DNA from 2 places in the Streptomyces sp. NPDC006463 genome. Region 2 is predicted to be linked to the other one. Evidence: riboswitches for the same ligand, from Rfam matches in the RefSeq annotation. Region 2 holds a riboswitch; the other holds the start of a gene.
The links. A riboswitch is a leader RNA that binds a small molecule or an ion and turns the genes downstream of it on or off. The one in region 2 is predicted to bind S-adenosylmethionine.

Region 1 (3,401 bases), on a different contig from region 2:
TTGTCCTCGACCAGGCCGAGCTTGATCAGCTCCTGCAGACCCTTGTCGATCTTCGTCAGCTGCGAGCCGGACGCGATCGGGATAACGATCTGGTCGGGCAGCTGCCAGCCGAGCTGCTCGCAGATCTCGTACGCCAGGGTCTTGGAGCCCTCGCCGTAGTACGGGCGGAGGTTGACGTTGACGAAGCCCCAGCCCTCGCCCAGCGGGTCGCCGATGAGCTCGGAGCAGAAGCGGTTGACGTCGTCGTAGTTGCCCTCGATGCCGACCAGGTCGCCACCGTAGACACCGGCCATGACGACCTTGCCCTGCTCCAGGTCGTGCGGGATGAACACGCAGGAGCGGAAACCGGCCCGGGCGGCCGCGGCGCCGACGGCGCCGGCCAGGTTGCCGGTGGAGGAGCAGGACAGCGTGGTGAAGCCGAAGGCGCGGGCGGCCTCGACGGCGATCGCGACGACGCGGTCCTTGAAGGAGTGCGTCGGGTTGCCGGAGTCGTCCTTGACGTAGAGCTTGCCGGTGACGCCGAGCTCCTTGGCCAGGTTCTGGGCGTCCACGAGCTTGGTGAAGCCCGGGTTCAGGCTCGGCTTCGAGGCCACGTCCGCGGGGACGGGCAGCAGCGGCGCGTACCGCCAGATGTTGTTCGGACCGGCCTCGATCGCGGCTCGCAGGGCCTCGGGGTCTCCGGTCGGGAGGTCGTAGGCGACTTCCAGAGGTCCGAAGCACTCGACGCACGCGAAGATGGGTCCGAGCTCGAAGCGGGTACCGCACTCGCGACAGGAAAGGCCGGTGGCAGGTCCGAGATCAACAGAGGTGGGATGCGTCTGTACAGCCATGATGGCGAGGCCCTTTCTCCTCATCTTCCCCATGGCGCACTTCGCCATGAGACGGAATTGGCACCTTCCCTAGCCGGGGACCTCGCTGGGGTGCGTGAAAACGCATCGCGAGAACCGACTGGAGGGTTGCCGGGGCTTCAACGGGCCGTGTCCCTCTGCCCCTCTGGATGAGCGGTATGGCACCGGGTTGCGCGCGCTATGGCGCACCCGGGCGTTTGTGCGCAAGGACCCCCGGCATGCGGTGGTCCTTTGCGTTGTTCAAGACTGTAACCGAAGGGCCGGGCGGTTGAGACAGCCGTCCGAACCGCGAGATGGATCGCATATCGGTCCGAACAAGTGACGATGCAGGGAGTACCGAGGGTGCTGGAAGAGGTGGAGCGCTGGCTGGCAGACCGCTCCTGGTCCGCCGCCGACCGACCGCTCGACCAGCTGCTGGACCGGAAACGGGCGGCTGGGACCACGGTCAGCGTGGTGCTGCCCGCGCTCGACGAGGAGGCGACCGTCGGCGCGATCGTCGAGGTGATCCGGCGCGAGCTGATCGAGGGACTGCCGTTCCCCCTGGTGGACGAACTAGTGGTGGTCGACTCGGGCTCCAGCGACCGGACGGCCGAGGTGGCGGCGAAGGCCGGCGCCCGCGTGGTGCACCGCGACGAGATCCTGCCGCGGATCCCGGCGCTGCCCGGCAAGGGCGAGGTGCTGTGGCGTTCCCTGCTGGCCACCGACGGGGACATCGTCTGCTTCGTCGACGCCGACCTGCGGGACTTCTCGGCCGACTTCGTCTCCGGGATCGTGGGGCCGCTGCTGACCGAACCGGACGTGCAGTTCGTCAAGGCGATGTACGACCGCCCGCTGGGCGACGCCCCCGGCCAGGGCGGCCGGGTGACGGAGCTGGTGGCGCGCCCGCTCCTCAACCTGCACTGGCCGCGGCTCGCCGGTTTCGTCCAGCCGCTGGGCGGCGAGTACGCCGTACGCCGCTCCCTGCTGGAGCGGCTGCCGTTCCCCGTCGGGTACGGCGTCGAGCTGGGCCTGCTGGTGGACGCGCTGCACACGGTCGGGCTGGACGCGCTGGCCCAGGTGGACGTGGGCGTACGGGTCCACCGCCACCAGGACGGGCAGGCGCTGGGCCGGATGGCCGCGGCGATATACCGCACGGCGCAGCTGCGGCTCTCGCGCGGCCACTCCCCCAGCTACCGCTGGGGGTACCCCCACGTACGGCCCGAGCTGACGCAGTTCGAGCGGGGGCCGGAGGGGTTCGTGCCGCGGACGTACGCGGTGGACACGGAGGAGCGGCCGCCGATGCTGAGCGTGAAGGAGTACGCGCTGCGCAGCGTGGCGTGACGCGGGGAACGGTTTGAGCGGACCCGGGCCGGGCTAGGTTCGCCGCATGGCTTCTCAGGTACTCGTCGCCGCCAACCGCGGCCCGCTCTCGTACGCCCTCTCCGCCGAAGGCACGCTCAGTGCCCGGCGCGGCGGGGGCGGTCTCGTCTCCGGACTCTCCGCGGCCCTGGCGGAGCAGCCGGACGCGGTGTGGATCTGCGCTGCTCTGTCGGAGGCGGACCGGGAGGCGGTCCGCCGGGGCGTGGCCGAGCCCGGTGTCCGGATGCTGGACATCGATCCCACGGTGTACGACGACGCGTACAACGGCATCGCGAACTCGGTGCTGTGGTTCACCCACCACCACCTGTACGAGATCCCGCGCACGCCGGTCTTCGACGCGGAGTTCCGCCGCCAGTGGGGGTCCTACGTGGAGTACAACCGGGCCTTCGCGGAGGCGCTGGCGCAGGAGGCGGCGCAGGGCGCCCGCGTCCTGGTGCAGGACTACCACCTGGCGCTCGTGCCGGGGCAGTTGCGTGAGCTGCGGCCGGACCTGCGGATCGGGCACTTCACGCACACGCCGTGGGCTTCGTCCGACTTCCTGCGGATGCTGCCGGACGACATCCGGGAGCAGCTGCTGTGGGGGATGCTCGGGGCGGACCGGCTGGGTTTCCACACCTGGGCCTGGTCGGTCAACTTCATCACCAGCGCGAACCTGGACGACGAGACCGGCATCGCGCAGTCCTCGATCCCGAGCGGGACTCCCGAGCGCGGGGTGTACCACCGCCGGCCCCGGCCGGACGGCCGGGGCTACGGGGAGAAGCGGTTCACGCACGTGGCCCAGTACCCGCTCGGGGTCGATGCGGAGGAGCTGCGCGTGCTGGCGCACCGGCCGGAGGTGGAGGACAAGCTGGCGGCGCTGCGGGCGGAGGTCGGCGGCCTGAAGACGATCGTCCGGGTGGACCGGACGGAGCTGTCGAAGAACATCGTGCGCGGGCTCCTCGCCTACCGGGAGCTGCTGACCACGCACCCCGTATGGCGCGGCCGGGTGGTTCACCTGGCGTCCGCGTACCCGTCGCGGCAGGACCTGGCCGTGTACCGGGCGTACACGGAGTCGGTGCGGGAGCTCGCAGAGGAGATCAACGCGGAGTTCGGCACGGCGGACTGGCAGCCGGTGCACGTGTCGGTGCAGGACGACTTCGCGCGCTCGCTCGCGGCCTACCGGATGGCGGACGTCGCGCTGGTGAACCCGGTGCG
Region 2 (3,401 bases):
TGCACCCGGCCGGTCCAGCAGGTGTCGGTCTGCGCCCCGTAGAACGGGCCCGGTACGTTGCGCCAGTTGCGCTCCTCCCACCGGCCGTCCCAGCGGGCTCCTGCATACGGGGAGTCGGCGGGCAGCGCGACGAGCGCCGGTATCGGGTCCCAGTACGTCACGGGGCGAAGCCTGTCAGACGGCGGGGACGCAGCGGCCCTCCTCCGTGCGGTACTGCCACTTCGCACCGTCCGCGACGAGTTCCTTCACCGCGCGGACGAAGCGCTCCACGTGCTCGTCGGGGGTGCCGGCGCCGAAGCTGACGCGGATGGCGTTGAGGGACCGCTCCCCCGGGGCCGCCTCCGGCGCGCCGCATTCTCCCTGGGCCTGCGGCTCACTGCCCAGCAGGGTGCGGACCAGCGGGTGGGCGCAGAAGAGACCGTCGCGGACGCCGATGCCGTACTCGGCGGAGAGGGCGGCCGCGAAGTGGGAGCTGTTCCAGCCGTCCACCACGAAGGAGATGACGCCGACGCGCGGCGCGTCGTCCCCGAAGAGGGACAGGACGCGGACCGCGGGGACGCCGGCCAGACCCTCCCGGACCTTGGCGATGAGGTGGCGCTCGCGGGCGACCAGGTTCTCGAAGCCCGCCTCGGTCAGGGCCCTGCAGGCCGAGGCGATGGAGTAGACGCCGATGACGTTCGGGGAGCCGGCCTCGTGGCGGGCGGCGGTGGTGTGCCACTCGACGTCCACGCCGCCGTCCTCGCGCCGGGCGACCTTGCGCGAGGCGCCGCCGCCCGCGAGGTACGGCTCGGCCTCCCGCAGCCAGTCCGCGCGCCCGGCGAGGACGCCCGAGCCGAAGGGGGCGTACAGCTTGTGCCCGGAGAAGGCGACCCAGTCCACGTCGAGGTCCTGCACGGAGACGGGGTGGTGCGGGGCGAGCTGGGCGGCGTCCAGGACGATCCGCGCGCCGTGGGCGTGCGCGGCGGCCGCGAGCTCCTTCACCGGCCACAGCTCACCGGTGACGTTGGACGCGCCGGTGACGCAGACCAGGGCCGGACCGTAGGGCTCCCGGTCGGCCAGGGCCCGCTCCAGGGTGGCGACGGCCTCGTCCGGGGTGCGGGGGGCGTTGAGGTAGGTGACCTGCGCGTCCACCCACGGCAGCAGCGAGGCGTGGTGCTCGGTCTCGAAGACGAAGACCTGGCAGCCGGCCGGGAGCACGGCGGCGAGCAGGTTCAGGGAGTCGGTGGTGGACCGGGTGAAGATCACCTGGTCGGAGGGGCGGCAGTCGAGGAACCCGGCGACCGTGACGCGGCTCTGCTCGAAGAGGTCCGTGGAGAGCTGCGAGAGGTAGCCGGCGCCGCGGTGCACGCTGCCGTAGTACGGGGCGTACGCGGCCACGTCGTCCCAGACCCGCTGGAGCGCCGGGGCGCTGGCCGCGTAGTCGAGGGCCGCGTAGGTGACCTCGCCACCGGTGACGAGCGGGACGGTGACGTCCCGGCCGAGGACCTGCAGCGGCTCGGCACAGGCGGGGTCGGTCGCGGCGGTGGCGGTGGCGGTGGCGGTGGCGGTGGCGGTGGCGGCAACAGCGACGGCGGTGGCGGCGTTCAGGGATGCGGACATGGCGAATCTCCCGGCAGGCAGGGGTGAATGGCTTCGGTGTGCCCGTACTCGGGTACGGCTCGGCGGCCGACCTGGGGGTCCCCCGGACGGAGTCTGGGGGAGGTACGGGAAGTTCCCGGACGGAGGCGGGTACACGGAAGTGACCCTGATCCGAGGGTGAAGAAGGGGCGGAGTCGCCCTATCGCATTCGCTTGCTCACGAAAAAACGCTCCTCGAGAGACCAGGACCCCTGGTGTCGAGGGATCCGCGCTTGCCGTAGACCTTTCTGCCTACGGCCTGGTCATCACCCGGGGCACCCCGCCACGGAAGGAGGGTTGCCGGACAGCAAGCCGGGGCCTAAACGCTGTCACTCGTGACCTGTTCAGCATCCTGCCACATGATCCCCCGTGCGCAAGACCCCGGTCCGAATGGCGGACCGGGGCCTTGGCCGAAAACGATCAATCGGAATCAGGCGTTACTGGCCGTCACCCAGCGCTCCAGCGCGGCCCGGGCCGCACCCGAGTCGATCGACTCCGCCGCACGGGTGATACCGGCCGCGAGCTGCTCCTCCAGCGAGCCCGTGCCCGGGTCCAGGGCCACCAGGGCCGCCGCCGAGTTCAGCAGGACGGCGTCGCGGACCGGGCCCGTCTCGCCGGAGAACAGGCGGCGGGCGACGTCCGCGTTGTACGAGGCGTCCGCGCCGCGCAGCTCCGACACGTCGACGAGGGCGATGCCGACGTCCCGCGGGTCGAAGGGCTGCTCCGAGACCTTGCCGTCCCGGACCCACCACACCCGCGAGGTCGCGGTCGTGGTCAGCTCGTCCAGGCCGTCGTCGCCCCGGAAGACCAGGGCGGAGGAGCCCCGCTCGGCCAGCACGCCCGCCACGATCGGGGCCATCCGGGCGTCGGCCACGCCCGTCGCCTGGGCCCTCACCTTCGCCGGATTGGTCAGCGGGCCGAGGAAGTTGAAGGTCGTCCGGATGCCCAGCTCCTTGCGGGCCGCGGCCACGTGCCGCAGCGCCGGGTGGAACTTCACCGCGAAGCAGAAGGTGATGCCGGCCTCCTCCGCGACCTCGGCGACCCGCGCCGGGGTCAGGTCGAGGTTGACGCCGAGCTTCTCCAGGACGTCGGAGGCCCCGCTCGCGGAGGACGCGGCCCGGTTGCCGTGCTTGACCACCTTGGCGCCCGTACCGGCCACCACGACCGCCGACATCGTCGAGATGTTTACCGTCTTCGCGCCGTCGCCGCCCGTGCCGACGATGTCCACCGTGCGGCCGGGCACCTCGATCAGGTTGGCGTGCTCGTACATCGTCCGTACGAGGCCGTTGATCTCCGCGACCGTCTCCCCCTTGGCCCGCAGCGCGACCGCGAAACCGGCGATCTGGGCGTCGGTGGCCTCCCCGCGCATGATCTTGTCCATGGCCCAGGCGGTGTCGTCGGCACGCAGGTCCTGGCCGGTCAGCAGGGCGTCGAGAACGCCCGGCCAGCCACGGGCCGCCACGCTGTCGCCGCCTGCCGGGGTCACAACGTTCATGGTCCGCTCCTGCTTGCTCGTCGGGGTTCCATATCGAATGCGAAGGCCTTCAGCCTATCCAGCCACGGAGACGGCAAAGAGCCCCGTCCAGACACTGGACGGGGCTCTCGCCGTGGCGACACCAGGACTGACCGAAATCAGTCCCTCATGCGGTCATACGGTCGTACGGGAGATCAGTGGTGGCCGTGGCCGCTCTGGATCTCCTTGTACTCCTCCACCGTGGGCTTCGGAATCTGGTTGCCCTCGGCGTAGAAGCCCTTGCTGAGCTTCGCGCGCAGCTTCTCGCCGAG

Region 1: it holds a riboswitch for S-adenosylmethionine, as region 2 does, so the genes downstream of both, thrC (threonine synthase) here and ACFYOB_RS05525 (aminotransferase class V-fold PLP-dependent enzyme) in region 2, are expected to answer to the same signal.

What each region holds. Positions count from the first base shown of each region.
Region 1 is NZ_JBIAHP010000014.1:99,161-102,561, forward strand. It holds gene thrC (threonine synthase) at 1-854, opposite strand, end outside; SAM riboswitch class I at 848-1,004, opposite strand; gene ACFYOB_RS25300 (glucosyl-3-phosphoglycerate synthase) at 1,191-2,168, shown strand; gene ACFYOB_RS25305 (trehalose-6-phosphate synthase) at 2,215-3,401, shown strand, end outside.
Region 2 is NZ_JBIAHP010000002.1:375,498-378,898, forward strand. It holds gene ACFYOB_RS05520 (ferredoxin) at 1-161, opposite strand, end outside; gene ACFYOB_RS05525 (aminotransferase class V-fold PLP-dependent enzyme) at 175-1,599, opposite strand; SAM riboswitch class IV at 1,841-1,957, opposite strand; gene trpD (anthranilate phosphoribosyltransferase) at 2,047-3,111, opposite strand; gene ACFYOB_RS05535 (cytochrome bc complex cytochrome b subunit) at 3,285-3,401, opposite strand, start outside.